Regions from separate parts of the Butyricicoccus faecihominis genome, predicted to be linked through region 2. Evidence: riboswitches for the same ligand, from Rfam matches in the RefSeq annotation. Region 2 holds a riboswitch; the other holds the start of a gene.
What was found. A riboswitch is a leader RNA that binds a small molecule or an ion and turns the genes downstream of it on or off. The one in region 2 is predicted to bind FMN.

Region 1 (10,329 bases), on a different contig from region 2:
GCAGATCCGGCTTTTCCGCGAGGAATACCGGAATGTCGTACCGCGCCATCGCCATTGCAAGGAACGCGCTGTACGGCTCGATATCGCGTGCCGCAACCACAAAATCGCGGCAGCGCGCGCCTTCGTCCCGCACCTTGCGCCGAATGTAGGCCGCCGCATGCTCACACTCGTCAAACGGTGAAGCCGCCTCGTACAGCCGAACGCCGTCCGCGCTCTCCTGCGGGGCACGCACCGGCAGCAGGCTTTCGCGTTCGAGCGCAGCCAGTCCCGCCGGTCGGGCCACCTTGCTTTCGCCCAGTTCGATGCGCTCGACCGTCTGGTTATGATGCTTTGCCATCCGGGTTAATTTCTGCACTGTTTTACAGCCGGTAAGGAAAATCTCCGGGTAATCCGTATCGCAGGTTACCGCTGCAGCGAGCGGCACACCCGCCGCCAGCATGGCATCAACTACTGCACTTTCCTGCACGGTAAAGCCGAGAAAACCATCCAGATAGACCGCTGCACCGTCCAACGTGTGGCTTTCTGCCAGACGGTCGCGCAGGTGTGTCAGACGGTCTCTCGGGTCAGGCAAAGACTCCTCGCACAGGCGCTCATATGCCGTCAAAATCTGTGCAAGATCGGACAATTTTTCTGCAAGTACCGCGTCCTCACTCTCCTCGGCAGCCGCAAACAGCGTCTCCGGTGCGACTGCACAGGTTTTGCACTCGTCGATCAGCCGCAGCGCCTCCTGCAGCAGCTCCGGCTTGTCTGCCAGACCCTTCCACGCACTCAGCCCGCCCTGCACACGGCGTGCCGCCTCCTGCAAGGTCAAAAGCTGACCTGCCGGCGTCAGCATCTGCTGTGCCAGTCCGCCGACCTCAGAGAACACACGGTCAGCCAATCGTGAGAACGTCAGCACCTCGGCCGTGCGTGCGCCGTGGTTGTGCGTGGCTGCGGCAAGCCGTCTCTCCATCAGGTGCGAGTTCAGCTCGGGCACGAGCAGAATCTGCCGTCCCTCTCCCTTTTCACTCAGCGCCGCGATCTCCCGCAGGATGGCCGTTGTCTTGCCGCTCCCCGCTCGTCCGGTCCAGATCCGCATGGCACACTCTCCTTTCATTTCATAGCTATTTGATTATAGCACAACCGGAGCAAATTGAAAATTGGTAATGGAAAACGGAAAATTATCAATAACAACCGTATGGTCATTTTATATTTTTTATGCGTTATCAGCGTATTTTCCAGTCTTTTTCGAACTTTTACGGTGCTTTGTTTGCATTCACATATTCTGTAAAATTATTTTTTCAAAAAACTCTTGCATTTTTCTCCGCTTGGGACTATACTTTCCTCAGGCGGAACAATAAAGGCTCTGCCCCGCAAAACCAAATATTTGATTCTTCAGGGCAGGGTGCAATTCCCTACCGGCGGTACAGCCCGCGAGCGGATGCCATTCGGCGGAAGCATGATTCGGTGAAATTCCGAGGCCGACAGTATAGTCTGGATAAAAGAAGAATGCACGGAAAGATTTTCCGTTTGTTTGCTGTTCTGAAATGCCGATTCGGTGTTTCAGACTTTTTATTTTCACAATGCTTTTTTCAGCGTCCCGAAGATTCTATCTTTGGGACGTTTTTTTATGGCTGTCGCCAAACTATTGTGAAATTTTCTACAGAATTATATCAGGTGATTCTATGCAGGAGCAAAAACAGGAATATATGCGTCGGGCGCTGGCGCTGGCCCAGCGCGGAGCCGGTCACGTCAACCCGAATCCGATGGTCGGCTGCGTCATCGTCAAGGACGGAAAAATCATCGGTGAAGGCTGGCACGAGCACATCGGCGGCCTGCATGCCGAGCGCAATGCATTCGCGCACTGCACCGAGGACTGCACGGGCGCAGACCTTTACGTCACACTCGAGCCGTGCTGCCACTGGGGACGCACGCCGCCGTGCACAGACGCAGTCATCGAGCACAAGATCGGCCGCGTGTTCGTCGGCTGTCTGGACCCGAACCCGCTGGTAGCCGGCAAAGGCGCACAGATCCTGCGCGACGCAGGCATTGAAGTAGAGACCGGCGTGTGCGAGGACGAATGCCGCCGCGTGAATGAAGTTTTCTTTCACTACATCACGCACAAAACGCCGTTTGTGACGCTCAAGTACGCGATGACGCTCGACGGCAAAATCGCCGCGCACACCGGTGACAGCCGCTGGGTTACCGGCGAGACCGCCCGCCGTCATGTGCACAAAACGCGCAATCGGCTGCCCGCCATCATGGTCGGCATCGGCACCGTGCTTGAGGACGATCCGCTGCTCACCTGCCGCATTGACGGCGGGCGCGATCCGATCCGCGTAATCTGCGACAGCCGCGCAAGAACGCCGATCGACAGCAGAATCGTACAGACGGCGAACAAAATCCCGACCTATATCGCGGTCGTCGATCGAAATGAGCGCACCGCTGAACTGGAACGGCACGGTGTACACATTCTCGAATGCAAAACGAAAAACGAGCGCGTAGACCTTGCCGATCTGATGCGCCAGCTCGGCGCACTCGGCATCGACGGTCTGCTTCTCGAAGGCGGCTCGGCACTTGCGTTCTCCGCGCTGGAGGCCGGTGTGGTGCACCGCGTGCAAGCGTACATCGCCCCGAAAATCATCGGCGGTGCAGGCGCAAAAAGTCCGGTCGGAGGTCTGGGATTTGACAAGATGGTGCAGGCGCTTCCGCTGAAGGACGTGACCTGCACGCCGATGGACGAAGATTTCCTGATTGAAGGGAGATTGTAATGTTTACTGGACTTATCGAAGAAATCGGTACGGTGCGGCGCATCGAGCGCGGCGCAAAGGGCGCTCGGCTGACGATTGCAGCGAATACCGTGCTCGAAAATACAAAAATCGGTGACAGCATTGCCACGAACGGCGTATGCCTGACCGTGGTCACGCTGACGGACGACAGCTTCAGCGCCGACGTGATGGCGGAGAGCTTGCGGCGCTCCGCGCTCGGCAGTCTGCAGAGCGGCTCGCCGGTCAATCTGGAGCGCGCGATGCCTGCCGACGGACGGTTCGGCGGTCATATCGTATCCGGCCATATCGACGGCACCGGCTCGGTTCTCTCGCAGCGGCGCGAGGACAACGCCGTGTGGGTGACGATCAAAACACCGGCTCCCCTGCTCCGGTACATCGTCGAAAAAGGCTCGATCGCCATTGATGGCGTCAGCCTTACCGTGGCGGCTGTGACGGACACCGACTTTTCGGTCTCCATCATTCCGCACACCGGCGCACAGACCATTCTGCTCGGCAAAAAGCCGGGCGAGCCGGTCAACCTCGAATGTGATGTGATCGGCAAATACGTTGAAAAAATGCTCACGCCGCACAAATCCAGCGGTATTACGATGGATTTTCTTGCACAACACGGATTTTAACGGAGGTTTTCTCTTATGGAATATCAGTTCAATACAGTTGAAGAGGCGCTCGAAGAGCTTCGCGCCGGACACCTCATCCTCACCATTGATGACCCGGACCGCGAAAACGAGGGCGACCTCATCTGCGCGGCACAGTTTGCCACGACCGAGAACGTCAACTTTATGGCGACCCATGCCAAGGGCCTGATCTGCACACCGATGAGTGAGCAGGTTGCACTCCGTCTCGGTCTCGAGCAGATGGTAAAGGTCAACACCGACAACCACCACACCGCGTTCACGGTCTCCATCGACCATGTGGACACCACGACCGGCATTTCCGCCGAGGAACGCGGCTTTACCTGCCGCAAATGTGCGGATATCCACACCAAGCCGGAGGAACTCCGCCGTCCGGGACACGTTTTCCCGCTCGTCGCACGCCGCGGCGGTGTGCTGACCCGCAACGGCCACACCGAGGCGACTGTCGATCTGTGCCGTCTGGCCGGACTCGAGCAGTGCGGTCTGTGCTGTGAGATCATGCGCGATGACGGCACGATGATGCGCACGCCCGAGCTGATGGAGAAGGCCAAGGAATGGGGTCTCAAGATCATCACTATCAAGGACCTGCAGGACTACTGCCGCCGTCATGATAAGCACGTTGTCCGCGAAGCCTGTGCGAAAATGCCGACCCGTTTCGGTGAGTTCCGCATCTACGGCTACGTCAACGACCTGACCGGCGAGCACCACGTTGCGCTCGTCAAGGGCGAGATCGGCGATGGCAAGAACCTGCTCTGCCGCGTACACTCCGAGTGTCTGACCGGCGATGTGTTCGGTTCCCGCCGGTGCGACTGCGGTCAGCAGCTTGCGGCAGCCATGCAGCAGATCGACAAGGAAGGCCGTGGCGTGCTGCTCTATATGCGCCAGGAAGGCCGCGGCATCGGTCTGATCAACAAGCTGAAGGCGTATGAGCTGCAGGAAAAGGGCTTCGATACAGTCGAGGCAAACGTAAAGCTCGGCTTTGCGCCCGACCTGCGTGAATACTGGATCGGCGCTCAGATCCTGCAGGACCTCGGCGCGAAGGAGCTGCGCCTGCTGACCAATAATCCGGAGAAGATTTACGGTCTGGACGGCTTCGGCGTAGAGATCGCCGAGCGCGTGCCGATTGAGATTGCACCGCAGAAGGACGACGCGTTCTACCTCAGAACCAAGAAGATTAAGATGGGACACCTCTTTAGTGAAACATTGTAATCAATCTATCCCGCAGGGCGGGATGATCTCACCTCGCTCTGCAATATATCTGTTCACCATATTGAAAGGAAGATTTTAAGATGAAGGTACTCGAAGGCAAGTTAGTAGCAACCAAGGGCAAGTTTGCAATCGTTGGTGCACGTTTCAACGAATTTATCGTTTCCAAGCTGATCTCCGGCGCGGAGGACACGCTGGTACGTCACGGTGTGGACACGGATGACATCACGCTCGTATGGGTTCCGGGTGCATTTGAGATTCCGCTTGCGGCGCAGAAGCTGGCGCAGAGCGGCAAGTATGATGCAGTTATCTGCCTCGGCGCGGTTATCCGCGGCTCGACCAGCCACTACGACCTCGTGTGCAACGAGGCTGCCAAGGGCATCGCACAGGTCAACCTGCAGACCGGCGTACCGGTAACGTTCGGCGTGATTACCACTGAGAACATCGAGCAGGCCATCGAGCGCGCAGGCACCAAGGCCGGCAACAAGGGCGCCGATGCAGCGATTGCCGCTCTCGAGCTGGCAAACCTGCTGCCGCAGCTCTAAAATTGTGCAAAAAAAATGCTCTCTGATGATTCAGAGAGCATTTTTATTTACCATCCTCAATTCTATTTTCCTCCTGCAGACGAAAAACCACCCGAGAAAATCCCGGGTGGTTTTCTTTATTCTACCGAGCCTTCTCCGCCCATGAGCGCGGTCAGCTCCTCAATCCGCTCCAGTGGGAACGGCGGGAACGCCACCGGCTTCATGGCGATGGACATCAGCTTCATCGGGTTATCGTCCGCCGCTGCGCGGTTAGAGTGCAGTACACCGCGCCTGCCGGTACGACCGGACGGCCGCACACCCTGCAGGTGAAGCTGTCGTCGCAGGCGTGCGTTTTGTAATAACCCTTTTGATATTGCTTGCGTTTATTCTCCCGATTCATGAGAATTCCTCCTGAAAAGTCGATATTATTCGTCCTTTGGGGAGGTGGTTTATGGGTTCAGCCGACCTCCCGGTCAGCTTACCGAATCCAATTCACCGTATTTCTTCAAAAAGCAAAGCTCCTTTAATTATTTATCCTTAAGTGCGTCCTTTACCTTATCCCAGAAGCTCTTGCGCTTGACCTGATTCTCGTCGGTAGACGTTTCCTCGAACTCACGCAGCAGCTTTTTCTGCTTGTCGGACAGGTTCTTCGGCACCTCGATGTTTACGCGGACGTACTGGTCGCCGCGACCGCGGCCGTTGACATTCTGAATGCCCTTGCCGCGCATGCGGAACGTCGTACCGGTCTGCGTGCCTTCCGGAATCTTGTACTCGATGCGGCCGTCGATGGTCGGCACCTGCAGCGTATCGCCGAGTGCGGCCTGTGCGAACGAAATCGGAATATCGACATGTACATCCGAGCCGTTGCGGGTAAAGATCGGATGCGGACGGATGGCAACCGTTACGAACAGATCGCCTGCGGGACCGCCGTTCACGCCTGCATTGCCCTGACCGCGCTGCTGGATGGACTGACCATCGTCGATACCTGCCGGAATGTTGACCTTGAACTTGCGGGTCTTGCGGACACGACCCTGACCGCCGCACTTCGGACACGGCTTCTTGATGATCTTGCCGGTGCCGCGGCAGTTCGGGCAGGCGCCCTGCGTCTGGAACATGCCGAGCGGCGTGCGCTGGGTCTGCGTAACAACGCCGGTGCCGCGGCAGTTCGGACAGGTCTCCGCCGTGGTGCCCTTTGCGGCACCTGTGCCGCCGCAGTCGTCACAGGATTCGATGCGCTCGACCGTGATCTCCTTCTCACAGCCGAATGCGGCTTCCTCGAAGGACAGGATCACCGTCTGACGGATGGATTCGCCTCGCTGCGGTGCGTTGCGGCGGGACGACCGTCCGCCACCAAAGCCGCCGCCGAAGAATGAGCCGAACAGGTCGCCCAAATCGCCCATGTCAAAGCCGCCGCCGTAGCCGCCTGCACCGGCGCCGCCGCCGTAGCTCGGGTCAACGCCGGCAAAGCCGAACTGGTCGTACTTGGCGCGCTTCTCCTTGTCGGACAGCACCTCGTATGCTTCGTTTACTTCCTTGAACTTATCCGCAGCCTCCGGATTATCCTTGTTGAGGTCCGGGTGGTACTTGCGCGCCAGCTTGCGGTATGCCTTTTTCAGCTCATCATCACTTGCGCCCTTCTGTACGCCGAGCACTTCATAATAATCTCTTTTATCAGCCATAAAAAATCATCCTATACACAGGGATAGGCGCACCAAAGTGCGCCTCTCCATTAGAGTGGAGTGTGGAGAGTGAAGAGTGAGGAGTTTTTCTCTCCACTCTTCACTCTTCTATCTTCACTCTTGCTTATTACTTATTGTCGTCGTCCTTAACCTCGGTGAAGTCAGCGTCTACAAAGTCGCCCTGCTGGCCGCCCTGTGCGCCTGCACCCGGCTGGCCGCCCATGTTCGGGTCGCCCTGCGGTGCCTGCTGCTGATAGATCTTGCCGGCCAGATCGGAGAACTTCTTGGACAGACCTTCGGTTGCAGCCTTGATCATATCGGTATCGGTGCCCTTGAGCGCTTCCTTAACCTTTTCGATCTCAGCCTGAACGCCTGCCTTCTCATCTGCGGACAGCTTGTCGCCCAGATCGGTCAGTGCCTTCTCGGACTGGAATACCAGCTGCTCAGCGTTGTTGCGAACCTCAACTGCTTCCTTGTTCTTCTTATCCTGCTCAGCGTACTGCTCAGCCTCGTGCATTGCCTTGTCGATCTCGTCCTGAGACAGATTGGTGGATGCAGTGATGGTGATCTTCTGCTCCTTGCCGGTGCCGAGGTCCTTAGCGGATACGTTTACGATGCCGTTTGCGTCGATATCGAAGGTAACCTCGATCTGAGGAATGCCGCGCGGTGCCGGAGCGATGCCGTCGAGGGTGAAGCGGCCGAGGGTCTTATTGCCCGCAGCCATCTCGCGCTCGCCCTGCAGAACATGGATCTCAACCGACGGCTGGTTGTCAGCTGCAGTGGAGAAGATCTGGCTCTTCTTGGTCGGGATGGTGGTGTTGCGGTCGATCAGCTTGGTGCATACGCCGCCGAGGGTCTCAATGCCGAGGGACAGCGGAGTTACGTCGAGCAGCAGCACGTCCTTGACCTCGCCGCCAAGTACGCCGCCCTGAATGGATGCGCCGATTGCTACGCACTCGTCCGGGTTGATGCCCTTGAAGCCTTCCTTACCGGTGATGCCCTTAACAGCCTCCTGTACAGCCGGGATACGGGTGGAACCGCCAACCAGCAGAACCTTGGACAGATCGGAAGCGGACAGACCAGCGTCGCTCATAGCCTGACGAACCGGGCCCATGGTGCGCTCTACGAGGTCTGCGGTCAGCTCGTTGAACTTTGCACGGGTCAGGGTCAGCTCGAGGTGCTTCGGGCCGGTTGCGTCTGCGGTGATATACGGCTGGTTGATGGAGGTCTGGCTCATGCCGGACAGCTCGATCTTTGCCTTCTCAGCAGCTTCCTTCAGGCGCTGCATAGCCATACGGTCATTCGACAGGTCAATGCCGTTGGACTTCTTGAACTCGTCAACCATCCAGTCGATGATGCGCTGGTCGAAGTCATCGCCGCCGAGGTGGGTATCACCTGCGGTGGACAGAACCTCCAGAACGCCCTCGCCGATATCCAGGATGGATACATCGAACGTACCGCCGCCGAGGTCGTAAACCATGATCTTCTGCTCGGATTCCTTATCTACGCCGTAAGCCAGCGCAGCAGCGGTCGGCTCGTTGATGATACGCAGAACTTCCAGACCTGCGATCTTGCCGGCATCCTTGGTAGCCTGACGCTGCGAGTCGGAGAAGTAAGCCGGAACGGTGATGACCGCCTGATTGACCGGCTGGCCGAGGTATGCTTCTGCGTCAGCCTTCAGCTTCTGCAGGATCATAGCGGAAATCTCCTGCGGGGAGTACGGCTTGCCGTCGATGTTTACGCGGTAGTCGGTGCCCATGTGACGCTTAATAGAAATAATGGTACGGTCAGCGTTGGTTACAGCCTGGCGCTTAGCGACCTGACCGATCATACGCTCGCCGTCCTTGGAAAATGCAACAACAGACGGAGTGGTGCGCGCACCCTCAGCGTTAGGGATGACTACGGCTTCGCCGCCCTCCATAACAGATACACAAGAGTTCGTCGTACCAAGGTCAATACCAATGATCTTACCCATAATAAATACACTCCTTAATAGTTAGGATTTAGTTTACTTTAATTAATAGTTAGTAATCAGTTTGCAACCTTCACCATCGCATGGCGAATAACCTTATCGCCGATCTGGAAGCCCTGCTGGAAGGTTTCCGCGATAACATTCTCACCGAGGCTTTCATCCTCAACGTGCATAACCGCGTTGTGGAAGTTCGGATCGAATGCGGTGCCTGCGGTAGCGTCGATGACGGTGACGTTAATGCCCTTGAGGCTTTCGGTCAGCTGCGTCATGGTCAGCTCGACACCCTTTTTATATTCGGTGTCGGCGGTCTCTGCCTTGAGCGCCCGCTCGAGGTTATCGTAGGTCGGCAGCAGTGCGGTTACGGCGCGGCTGACTGCATCGGTGTACGCCTGCTCGCGCTCGCGCTGGCTGCGCTTGCGGAAGTTGTCGTACTCCGCCGCCATGCGGAGATAACGATCGTTCAAGTCGTTATACTTGGCTTCCCAGTCCGTCGCGGGCTTTGCATCAGCCTTAGCGGTCTCCTCTGCGGGAGCCTCGGTCTTTACCTGCTCCTGCTCTTCCGCCTCCGGCTTTGTCTTTTTGCTCATGTCGTTTTGTGCCTCCGTTTACAGGAAATCAATGATTTCCGTCTTTTTCATCTAAAAATGTCTCGGCAATCAGCTTGTTCAGCCCTTTTGCAAAGCGGCTGAGCTGTGCGGACAGCTTGGCGTAATCCATGCGGGTCGGACCCACGATGCCGATCGCACCCTGACCGATCTTGCCGATATCGTATTTTGCGTAAATCGCCGAGGTTTCACTCAGCGGGTTTTCACCGTTTTCCGGTCCGATGAAGAACTGGATGCCGTCGATCTTGCGGGTGGCCGGCAGCAGGTGCTTACGGTCGTCCTCCATGTAATCGAGCAGCGTCTGCGCCTTTTTCGTATCGCGGTACTCCGGAAAACGAAGCAGCTTGCTGGCACCGTCGAGGTAAACCTTCTGGTCGCTCAGCTCGGTGATCAGCTCTGCGATGTACTCGGCCACCGGAGCGAGCAGCGCGGTCAATCCCGCGGCGCGGCGCACAATGTCGAATCGCTCGGCGGTGATGCTCGAGAGCGGCAGTCCGGTCAACGTCTGGTTGAGCACATAGGTGAGCAGCTCGGCCTCATCCTTGGAGACCTCGGCCACCGTGCGGACCATTTTATTCTTGACCGTGCCCGAATCCGTAACTACTACGATTACGAAATTCATCTTATCGACTGCAATGATCTCAAACTGCCGGATGGCGATCTGCGTCATGGCCGGTGTGATAGCAACCGACGCGTAATTCGTCAGACTGGTGAGCAGCTTGCCGGCTTCCTGAATGAGGTGGTCAAGCTCGCGTACCTTGGTAAGCACACTGTTCTGCAGTGCGTTTCCGTCCTCCGCATTGTCGGCCGGGCGCTCCATCAGTTCATCCACATACAGTCGATAACCCTGCGGTGAGGGGATTCGTCCCGCAGAGGTGTGCGGCTTTTCGAGGTAGCCCATGTCCTCCAGTTCACTCATCTCATTGCGGATGGTGGCGGACGA
Region 2 (10,329 bases):
GAACGAGATGTTTTATGGGGTTTCCTGGCTAAACGTTTCAATAGAGGAGTTCATTCATACAGTCGAAGATTATATGGCTTGGTATCGGGAAAAGCGAATTAAGATATCTCTTGGTGGACTTAGTCCGCTGGAGTATAGACAAAAACTCGGCCTATCGGCATAGTCCAAGATTTTGTCCGCACCCCCTAAGGTACAATAAGTTGCGCAAATTGAAAACCGCATAAAAGAAGACATAGCTTGCAGGCTCTGGTAGAAGGAAGTTACCACACACCATTCTGAAAGGAGACAACAAACTATGTCCGAGAGAATTGTACAGCTGAATGAGGAAATTATCAAGGGGAAAAACAAGGAATTGGTCCGCAGCAGCGTGGAGGAAACCCGGAATGAGCTGCTGGAAAAGGAGACGGGGTCCCTGACACAGGCTGCCCGCTACGAGCGCAGCGAGGCCCGTCAGGGCTACCGCAGCGGCCACTATGACCGGAATCTCACCACCGCCTCTGGCGACGTCACGCTCCACGTGCCTCATCTCAAGGGTGTGTCCTTTGAGACCGCCATCATCGAGCGGTATCGCCGCCGGGAGAGCAGCGTGGAGGAGGCCCTCATCGAGATGTACCTGGCAGGCGTGTTTCCGTGCACCGGGTAGAGGACATCACCGAGACCCTGTGGGGCAGCAAGGTTTCACCCGCTACCATCAGCGAGTTGAACAAGAAAGCCTACGTCCACATCGAGGACTGGCGCAACCGCCCCTTGCAGGGCGGGCGCTATCCGTATGTCTACGTGGACGGCATCTATCTGCGCCGCAACTGGGGCGGAGAGTATGAAAATGTAGCCATTCTGGTGGCAATCGCCGTGAATGATGACGGTTTCCATGAGGTTTTAGGCGCCGCCGAGGGAATGAAAGAGGATAAGGCCAGCTAGGTCAGCTTCTTTCAGTGGCTCCGCGGACGCGGCTTGGACGGCGTAAAACTCATCGTCGGCGACAAGTGCATGGGGATGCTGGAGACCGTGGGCGAGGTGTTCCCGGACGCCAAATACCAGCGCTGCACAGTGCATTTCTATCGCAATGTTTTCTCTGTTGTGCCTAAATCCAAGGTCAAAATTGTGGTAAAAAATGCTCAAGGCGATCCACGCCCGGGAGAGCAAACAGACATCCCGCGAGAAGGCTAAAGAAGTCGTTGCCGAACTGCGCGCCATGAAGCTGAAGGAGGCTGCCAAGAAGGTCGAGGACGGCATTGAGGAGACGCTGACCTACTGCGATTTTCCCAGTGAGCATTGGACGCGCATCCGCACCAACAATGTGATCAAGCGGCTGAATTGTGAAATCCGCCGCAGAACCCGCGTGGTGGGAACATTCCCTGACGGCAACTCTGCTCTGATGCTGGTCTTCGCTCGGCTTCGCCATGTGGCGGGCACGCAGTGGGGCAGAAAAAATATATGAACATGAAGTACTCGGAGGCGGCGCTGGACGACGCCTTCATTGCCGGCTGACTTCACTCAGCCGGAGAACCTGCAAACAATTTTGCGCACAAATCTTGACGGGACCGAGTCTATTAGATGCACGCATGTGATATAATCTTGGCCACGCATTTTGTCAATTCGTATACAGATCTTTGTCGAAATCATAGATGTTACCGCACTGTTTGCGATTATTGAACAAAAAGGTGCTCTCCGTTTGCTGGAGAGCACCTTCGTTTTTTACTTAGCCGACACGCTGTCTGGAGTGGTGCAATTCGATCTGCTTGGACTTGATGAACACGCTCAGTTTCTTGTAGGCAAGCATGGTAATCGCAGTCAGGATTGCGCCTTTGATGAGATTGAACGGCAGAACGCCGAGCAGCAGATAGCCCTGCATGCCGGTCACATACGGGTTGATCGCGTTGCATGCATCAAAGATAGCCTGCAGCGGCATAACCTGCGAATAAAACGGAATGATAAGAAAATAGTTGGTCAACATGCCGACACACGCCATAGCAACCGAGCCAGCTGCACAGCCGAGGACAGCCATCTTGCGGCTCTTGTGACCGCGGTACAGCAGCACGGCAATAACAACGAGCGTGGAAAGCATCAGGAAATCTGCGACCTCACCGGAGCCGCCGGTCTGGGTCTGGGTCAGATGAATGATGTCCTTGATGCCGATCATCGTGATCGCCGGAGCGATGCCGAAAATAAACGCACCGATGAGCACGACTGCACCGGACAGATCCACCTTGAGGAACGGCGGCATGAACGGAATCGGAAATTCAAAGTACATCAGTACGGTTGCGATAGCCGCGAAAATTGCGGTGTAGGTGATCTTGCTGGTTTTGGTCATTGCTGTTTTCTCCCTTTCAGGAGTCCTGTTCCATAAATAAAACAAACCCCTGGATTGCTCCAGAGGCATACAGACGTAGCGATAGGTACATCTGTTTCTCTCATCCGGACTATAACCGTCGGTTGGGATTCTAACCCATCATGCCTTGCGGCTCGCAGACTATCAGGCTCGAAGCCTGTATACTGCCGGTGGAGACTTTCACTCCGCCCTGAAACAGAACTGATTTATTTATATTGCTATTATAGTCACCAGTAAAGGACTTGTCAACACTTCAGCAAGAAAAAACATAAAAGCCGCCTTCCCTTGCGAAAGCGGCTTTTTATCAGAAATCAGTCTTCCTTGCTGCTCATCAGAGTAACCATAACGGCCTTCTGTGCGTGCAGGCGGTTTTCTGCTTCCTCGAAAATTTCGTTTGCGTGCTCCTCGAACACCTTGGTGGTGATCTCCTGCTCACGGTAGGCCGGCAGGCAGTGCTGCACCATGCAGCCCGGCTTTGCAGCAGCCAGCAGCTCATCATTGACCTGATAGCCCTGGAATGCCTTCATGCGGACTTCCTTCTCGGCTTCCTGTCCCATGGACGCCCATGTATCAGTGATAACAACGTCTGCGTTCTCAGCAGCCTTCATCGGGTCATCGGTGATGAAGAAGTTCGGGTTCGGCTCTGCGAATGCCATAACCTCAGCGTCCGGACGGTAGTCCACCGGCGTTGCGATGGAAACCCTCATGCCGGTCTTGAGGCCGCCGACGATCAGCGAGTTTGCCATGTTGTTGCCGTCGCCAATGTAGCACATCTTGAGACCCTCAAGAACGGCAAACTTCTCACGGATGGTCATGAGGTCCGCCAGAACCTGACACGGATGGCAGAAATCAGTCAGACCGTTGATGATCGGAATAGAGCCGTAGTTTGCCAGATCCTCTACTTCCTTCTGCTCATAGGTGCGGATCATGATGCCGTCCAGATAGCGGCTCAGCACGCGGGCCGTATCCTGTACCGGTTCGCCGCGGCCAATCTGCAGATCACGGTTGGACAGGAACAGCGCCTGACCGCCCAGCTGATACATGCCGGTCTCGAAGGAAACGCGGGTACGGGTGGAGGACTTCTGGAAGATCATGCCAAGGTTCTTGCCTTCCAGGTGACGATGGGAAATGTTGTGCTTTCTCTCATACTTGAGCTGATCCGCCAGATCGAGCAGACCGATGATCTCCTCGGTGGAGCAGTCAAGCAGCTTCAGTAAATGCTTCATTGTAATAAACCCTTTCTGCAAATTAGCAATGAATAATTAGTAGTTAGTAATTATTTGGGTGCTGCTGCACCAGTACGATAATCACGTTAATTACTAATTGTCAAGACCTTTGATTAAAATACCTTTGCCATGATAGCGAGTGCTTCATCCATTTCTTCCTTCGAAATGGTGAGCGGCGGGAGCAGACGAACGGCATTTTTGCCGGCGGTGATCGCCAGAACGCCGTTTTCGATCAGCTTATTGGCAAACACGGAGTGCTTTCCTTCCTCAACGATGATGCCGAGCATGAGACCCATGCCGCGCACGCCCTTGATATTCGGCGAGCCAAGGGACAGGATGCCGTTGCGAAGGTACTCGCCCTTTTCGCGCACTTTCATCAGGAACTGGCCGTCACCGACAGTATCGAGCACGACGTTTGCTGCGGAGCAGACAATCGGCGTACCGCCGAAGGTGGTCGCGTGCGTGCCCGGCGTCAGGACGTTGCAGCAGGTATCCGCCGCCATGACAGCGCCGATCGGCATGCCGCCGCCAAGACCCTTTGCCATAGTGACAACGTCCGGCTTGATATCGTACTGCTGGAAGGCAAACAGGCTGCCGGTACGACCGATACCGGTCTGCACCTCGTCGATGATAAGCAGCATATCCTTCTCGCGGCAGAGCTTCTCTACCTCCTTGACGAACTCGCGGTCAAGCGGCAGAACACCGCCCTCGCCCTGAATCAGCTCCATCATGATGGCGCAGGTCATATCATCCGCCTTTGCGCGTACCGATTTGATGTCGTTGGCAACCGCGTAATCAAAGCCCTCGGTAAACGGGAAGAAATAGTTGTGGAAACGCTCCTGACCGGTGGCCTTCAGCGTGGTTACGGTACGTCCGTGGAAGGAATTGATGAGCGTCAGCACCTTGAAGCGGCCCTCACCATACTTGTCGAACGAGTACTTGCGCGCCAGCTTGATGGCACCCTCGTTTGCCTCAGCGCCCGAGTTGGCAAAGAATACCTTGCCACCCAGATGTGTCTTTTCTACCAGCTTCTTGGCAACCTGAACCATCGGCTCGGTGGTGAACAGGTTGGAAACATGCATCAGCTTGTGCGCCTGCTTATCGATCGCGTCAATGATTGCCGGATTGGCATAACCCAGACAGTTTACACCGATGCCGGAAGCAAGGTCGATGTACTTCTTGCCCTCAACGTCCCACAGGGTCGCACCCTCGCCGTGGTCCAGTGCAATCGGGAAACGGCCATAGGTGTTCATTACATATTTATTTTCTTCGCTTTTTAATTCATTGTAAGTCATAGGGTATCACCTTTTATCGGAGATACGGAGCGAATCATTCTCCATTCTCCATTTTCAATTCTCAATTACTGAAACATAGTGCCTGCGCCGACCTTGGAAAGCAGCTCGATCAGAATCGAATGCTTGACACGGCCATCCAGAATGGTGGCACGCTCAACGCCCTTGCGGACTGCCTCAACACAGCAGTCTACCTTGGGGATCATGCCGCCCTTGATGATGCCGTCGCGCACCAGCTTCGGCACCTCGGACACCTTGAGACGGTGAATGACACTGTCCGGATCGTTAATGTCCTGCATCAGACCGCGTACGTCGGTCAGCAGAATCAGCTTTTTTGCACCGAGTGCAACTGCCAGCTTGCTGGCTGCGGTATCAGCGTTGATGTTGTAGTTGGTTTCATCGTCGATGCCCTGTGCAACGGTAGAAACGACCGGGATATAGCCCTGCTGCAGCACATCGATAACCGGAGCCGGGTCTACGTCCATAATGTCGCCGACGTAGCCGTAATCCGTACCCGAGCGGTCGGTCAGGCGCTTCGCCTGAAACAGGCCGCCGTCCATGCCGCCGAGACCGATGCCGCGGCCGCCTGCCTTCTCGATCAGGGTTACAAGGTCCTTGTTGACCTTGCCGCACAGCACCATCTGGACAATATCCATGGTTTCACGATCGGTATAGCGCAGACCGTTGACAAACTTGCTCTCCTTGCCGATCTTTCCCAGCATTTCATTGATTTCCGGGCCGCCGCCGTGTACGATAACGACCTTGACGCCGACCAGATTGAGCAGTACCAGATCGTGGATGACCGCGTCCTTCAGCTCCTCGTTGATCATTGCGTTGCCACCGTATTTTACGACAACGGTCTGACCGTAATATTCCTGAATATACGGAAGTGCTTCGACCAGAATATTGGCGCGCAGCTCCGCATCAAGTTGAGTATCCATACTAATTCGTTCCTTTATCCTGTTATAAGCAGCGATTACGTTCTATAATCTCCGTTAATTTTCACATAATCGTAAGTAAGGTCGCAGCCCCATGCAGTAGCGCTGTCCTCGCCCTCATTTACATCAACCGCAATGGTAACCTCGTTCTCGGAGAGCACCTTCTTCGCCAGATCTTCATCAAAATCCAGAGCAGCACCCTTGTCGCAGACTGCTACGCTGCCTGCAGCGGACTCGAACACCACAGAAACGTACTCCGGACGGAACGGCGCCTTGGAGTAGCCCATTGCACACAGCACGCGTCCCCAGTTTGCATCTGCGCCGAACATGGCCGCCTTGACAAGATTGGAGCCGACAACGGCCTTGGCCAGTCGCTCAGCTGCTTCCTCGGAGCGGGAGTTCTTAACGGTGCAGGTAACCAGCTTGGTTGCACCTTCGCCGTCTGCGGCGATCTGGCGTGCCAGGCGGGTGTTGACCTCGTTGAGTGCCTTGCAGAACGCCTGATATTCCTCGTCCTGCCACTCGATGAGTGTATTGCCTGCCATGCCGTTTGCGAGCACGATGCACATATCGTTGGTGGAGGTGTCGCCGTCAACCGTTACACGGTTGTAGGTCTTTTTTACGTTCTCCTGAAGTGCATCAGTCAGCATTTCATGCGTGATGGCGCAGTCAGTCGTGATGAAGGACAGCATAGTGCCCATGTTCGGATGAATCATGCCGCTGCCCTTGCAGATGCCGCCGATGCGACAGGTCTTGCCGCCGATGGTGAACTCAACAGCCGCAGTCTTGGGCTTGGTGTCGGTGGTCATGATGGCGCGATTTGCCTTCTCGGAGGCGTTGTCCTCCAGAACCAGTTCCGGCAGGTGCTCCTCGATGCACTCGATGTTGAGGCGCTGACCGATCACACCGGTGGATGCAACGGCAACATCGGTTTCGGCTACGCCGAGCAGCTTGGCCGCTGCCTGCGCCATACGGCGAGCGTTCTCCATACCGTCCGGTGCACAGGCGTTCGCGTTGCCCGCATTGGCGACGATCGCGCGTGCTACGCCGTCCTCGAGATGCTCCATGGTAACATACAGCGGAGCCGCCTTGACGCGGTTCATCGTGTAGGTGGCAGCCGCGGTGCATTCGCATTCGCTGAAAATGATTGCGGTATCGTCATTCGTGCGGCTTTCCTTGACGCCGCAGCGCACACTGCCCGCCTTAAAGCCCTTTGCGGCGCAAACGCCGCCTTCGATAATTTTCATAATAATTCTCCCTGCTGAAATCAGAGGTTTAAGCCGGTCGTTTCATCCAGACCGAGCATGATATTCATATTCTGCACGGCAGCGCCCGAAGCGCCCTTGCCGAGATTGTCAAACAGTGCGGTGACAATGGTCTGCTCCTCGTGGCCGCAGACGATCAGCTTGAGGCTGTCGTGACCAGCCAGTGTGTTGGCGTAGATCATCGGCTCTTCACCGCCGAACGGCGCCACGGTGACAAGCTGTTGACCCTCGTAGTGCCTGGTGAGCGTCGCATGCACGAGATGTGCATCTACGCCCGGGAGCATAACTGTGGTGGCCATACCCTTGTAAAAGTCACCTACGATTGGCACGAACACCGGCGCCTGCGTCAGACCGCAGATGTAGCCCATCTCCGGCAGGTGCTTATGGTGCAGGTTCAGACCGTAAATGCGCTCGGAATCGTGTCGCGGATCGCGGTTCTCGTCCTGATACTCCGCGATCATTTTCTTGCCGCCGCCGGAGTAACCGGTCAGCGAAGCACAGGTGAGCGCGGTGTCCTCGGCAATGATACCGTTTGCTACCAGTGGGTAAACCGAGGAAATAAATCCGCTTGCGTGGCAGCCCGGATTGGCAACGCGCTTGGAGTTCTTGATGGCTTCGCGGTGCGCCTTGGAAAGCTCGGCAAAGCCGTAATCCCAGTCCGGGTCGGTGCGATGCGCGGTCGATGCATCGATGACACGGGTGGTATCATTCTCGATGAGCGAAACCGCCTCTTTCGCCGCCGCATCCGGCAGGCACAGAAACGCAATGTCGGCTGCATTGAGGAACTTGCGGCGCTCCTCGGTGTCCTTGCGCTTATCCTCATCGATGAGCAGCAGCTCGATGTCGTCGCGGCCGCCGAGGCGCTCGTAAATCTGGAGACCGGTCGTGCCCTCTTTGCCGTCGATGTAAATTTTAGGCTTCATCGTCCTCAACCTCCGCGATGAACTTGTCAATTTTATCAATCTGGCGGGTTACTTCCTGCGGAGCCGGGCCGCCGATGACCTTACGCTCAGCAACACAGGTGCGCAGGTCGAGTGCGTCGTATACGTCGTCGCCGAACTTGTTGGAAATTGCTGCAAAGTCGCGCATGGTCATGGTCTCGAGGGTCTCATCGGCCTTGATACACTGGTTGACCAGACGGCCGACCGTCTTGTACGCATCGCGGAACGGAACACCCTTCTTGGTCAGGTAGTCGGCGCAGTCGGTTGCGTTGATAAAGCCGCGGGAGGCTGCCTTGCGCATGTTGTCGCGGCGCAGCGTCATGGTGGAGAACATCGGCGTAAATACCTCAAGGCACTGCTTTACGGTGTCGATCGCGCCGAATACAGCCTCCTTGTCCTCCTGCATATCCTTGTTATACGCCAGCGGCAGACCCTTGAGTACGGTCAGCATGGTGGTCAGCGCACCGTAAACACGGCCGGTCTTGCCGCGGATCAGCTCGCAGACGTCCGGGTTCTTCTTCTGCGGCATGATGGACGAGCCGGTGGAGTACGCATCGTCCAGCTCGACAAACTTAAACTCCCACGAGCACCACGAAATAATTTCCTCGGACAGACGGGACAGATGCATCATCAGGATGGACAGCGCGGAGAGCAGTTCCACGCAGTAGTCACGGTCGGATACGCCGTCGAGCGAGTTGTCGGTCAGGCGGGCAAAGCCAAGCTGCTGACGAACGAAGTCGCGGTCGATGGGATAAGTGGTCGAAGCCAATGCACCCGAGCCGAGCGGCATTTCGTCCATGCGCTCGTAGCAATCCTGCAGGCGGGATACGTCGCGCTTGAGCATGTTGGCATACGCCATCATATAATGTGCAAAGGTCGTCGGCTGTGCGCGCTGCAGATGGGTGTAGCCCGGCATAACCGCATCGAGATTCTCACGGCTCTTTACAGTCAGCGCCTTCATAAAGCCGAGGATCAGCTTGATGATCTCCTTGATCTCCTTCTTGACGTACAGACGCATATCAAGTGCAACCTGATCGTTTCTCGAACGGCCGGTGTGCAGACGCTTGCCGGTATCACCGATGCGCTCGGTCAGCAGCTGCTCGACGTTCATGTGGATGTCCTCGTAATCGAGCGAGAACTCAACCTTGCCGTCCTCGATATCCTTCAGAATGCCCTTAAGACCCTCGACGATCTTTTCGGCCTCATGCTCCTCGATGATGCCCTGCTTACCCAGCATGGTAGCGTGCGCGATAGAGCCGGTGATATCTTCCTTATATAAGCGGCAGTCAAACAGGATGGAAGAGTTAAAGTCGTTTACCACCAGATCGGTTTCCTTCTGGAAACGTCCTGCCCATAATTTTGCCATATTTATGTTACCTCACAAAACACTCATAGGGCGGCACACGACGGGCGTGCCGCCCTATGATTTCTTTTACTTACTTTTCAACAGACGGGAAATGCTCACCGGTCTTCTTGTACAGGATCTGATCGTTCAGGGCACGAACCTTGAGCGGCAGACCGAACAGGTTGATGAAGCCTGCAGAATCGGCCTGATCGTAGCAGTCATCCTCGTTAAAGGTTGCCATATCCTCGGAGTACAGGCTGTACGGAGAGGTTACGGAAGCCGGGATGATGTTGCCCTTGTACAGCTTCAGCTTAACATCGCCGGTAACGGTCTCCTGGGTGGAGTCAACAAATGCAGAGAGCGCCTTGCGCAGCGGCGTGTACCACTGGCCGTTGTAAACCAGCTCGCCGAACTTGAGAGCAACCTGATTCTTATAATGTGCGGTCTCCTTGTCGAGGGTGATCTCCTCCAGCTTTGCATGTGCTGCGTACAGGATCGCACCGCCCGGAGTCTCATAAACACCGCGGCTCTTCATACCGACCAGACGGTTCTCAACGATATCGAGGATACCGATGCCGTTCTCGCCGCCGAGCGTGTTCAGCTTCTCGATCAGGGCAACGGACTCGAGCTTCTCGCCATCAACTGCGGTCGGAACGCCCTTCTCGAAATGAATGGTAACATAGGTCGGCTTGTCCGGAGCCATTTCCGGGGAAACGCCCAGCTCGAGGAAGCCCGGCTTGTTGATCGGTGCTTCGTTGGACGGCAGCTCGAGATCCAGACCCTCATGGCTGAGGTGCCACAGATTCTTATCCTTGGAGTAGTTGGTCTCCTTGTTGATCTTCAGCGGAATGTTGTGCGCTTCCGCATACTCGATCTCCTTCTCACGGCTATTCAGCTCCCAGAAACGCCACGGAGCAATGATGTCCATCTGCGGTGCAAATGCATGAATAGCCAGCTCGAAACGAACCTGATCGTTGCCCTTGCCGGTGCAGC

Region 1: linked by a shared signal. The riboswitch ahead of ribD (bifunctional diaminohydroxyphosphoribosylaminopyrimidine deaminase/5-amino-6-(5-phosphoribosylamino)uracil reductase RibD) and the one ahead of IEY11_RS07340 (ECF transporter S component) in region 2 are both predicted to bind FMN.

What each region holds. Positions count from the first base shown of each region.
Region 1 covers NZ_BMQH01000001.1:5,180-15,508, reverse strand. Annotated here, with positions in the region: gene IEY11_RS00075 (PD-(D/E)XK nuclease family protein) at 1-1,078, opposite strand, end outside; FMN riboswitch at 1,367-1,493, shown strand; gene ribD (bifunctional diaminohydroxyphosphoribosylaminopyrimidine deaminase/5-amino-6-(5-phosphoribosylamino)uracil reductase RibD) at 1,665-2,750, shown strand; gene IEY11_RS00065 (riboflavin synthase) at 2,750-3,385, shown strand; gene IEY11_RS00060 (bifunctional 3,4-dihydroxy-2-butanone-4-phosphate synthase/GTP cyclohydrolase II) at 3,401-4,609, shown strand; gene ribH (6,7-dimethyl-8-ribityllumazine synthase) at 4,690-5,151, shown strand; partial or broken gene IEY11_RS00050 (hypothetical protein) at 5,268-5,530, opposite strand; gene dnaJ (molecular chaperone DnaJ) at 5,658-6,809, opposite strand; gene dnaK (molecular chaperone DnaK) at 6,937-8,784, opposite strand; gene grpE (nucleotide exchange factor GrpE) at 8,841-9,368, opposite strand; gene hrcA (heat-inducible transcriptional repressor HrcA) at 9,397-10,329, opposite strand, start outside.
Region 2 covers NZ_BMQH01000006.1:98,141-108,469, forward strand. Annotated here, with positions in the region: partial or broken gene IEY11_RS07330 (IS3 family transposase) at 1-163, shown strand, start outside; partial or broken gene IEY11_RS07335 (IS256 family transposase) at 296-1,488, shown strand; gene IEY11_RS07340 (ECF transporter S component) at 1,700-2,311, opposite strand; FMN riboswitch at 2,400-2,531, opposite strand; gene argF (ornithine carbamoyltransferase) at 2,641-3,555, opposite strand; gene IEY11_RS07350 (aspartate aminotransferase family protein) at 3,669-4,850, opposite strand; gene argB (acetylglutamate kinase) at 4,916-5,788, opposite strand; gene argJ (bifunctional glutamate N-acetyltransferase/amino-acid acetyltransferase ArgJ) at 5,824-7,032, opposite strand; gene argC (N-acetyl-gamma-glutamyl-phosphate reductase) at 7,053-7,973, opposite strand; gene argH (argininosuccinate lyase) at 7,963-9,357, opposite strand; gene IEY11_RS07375 (argininosuccinate synthase) at 9,428-10,329, opposite strand, start outside.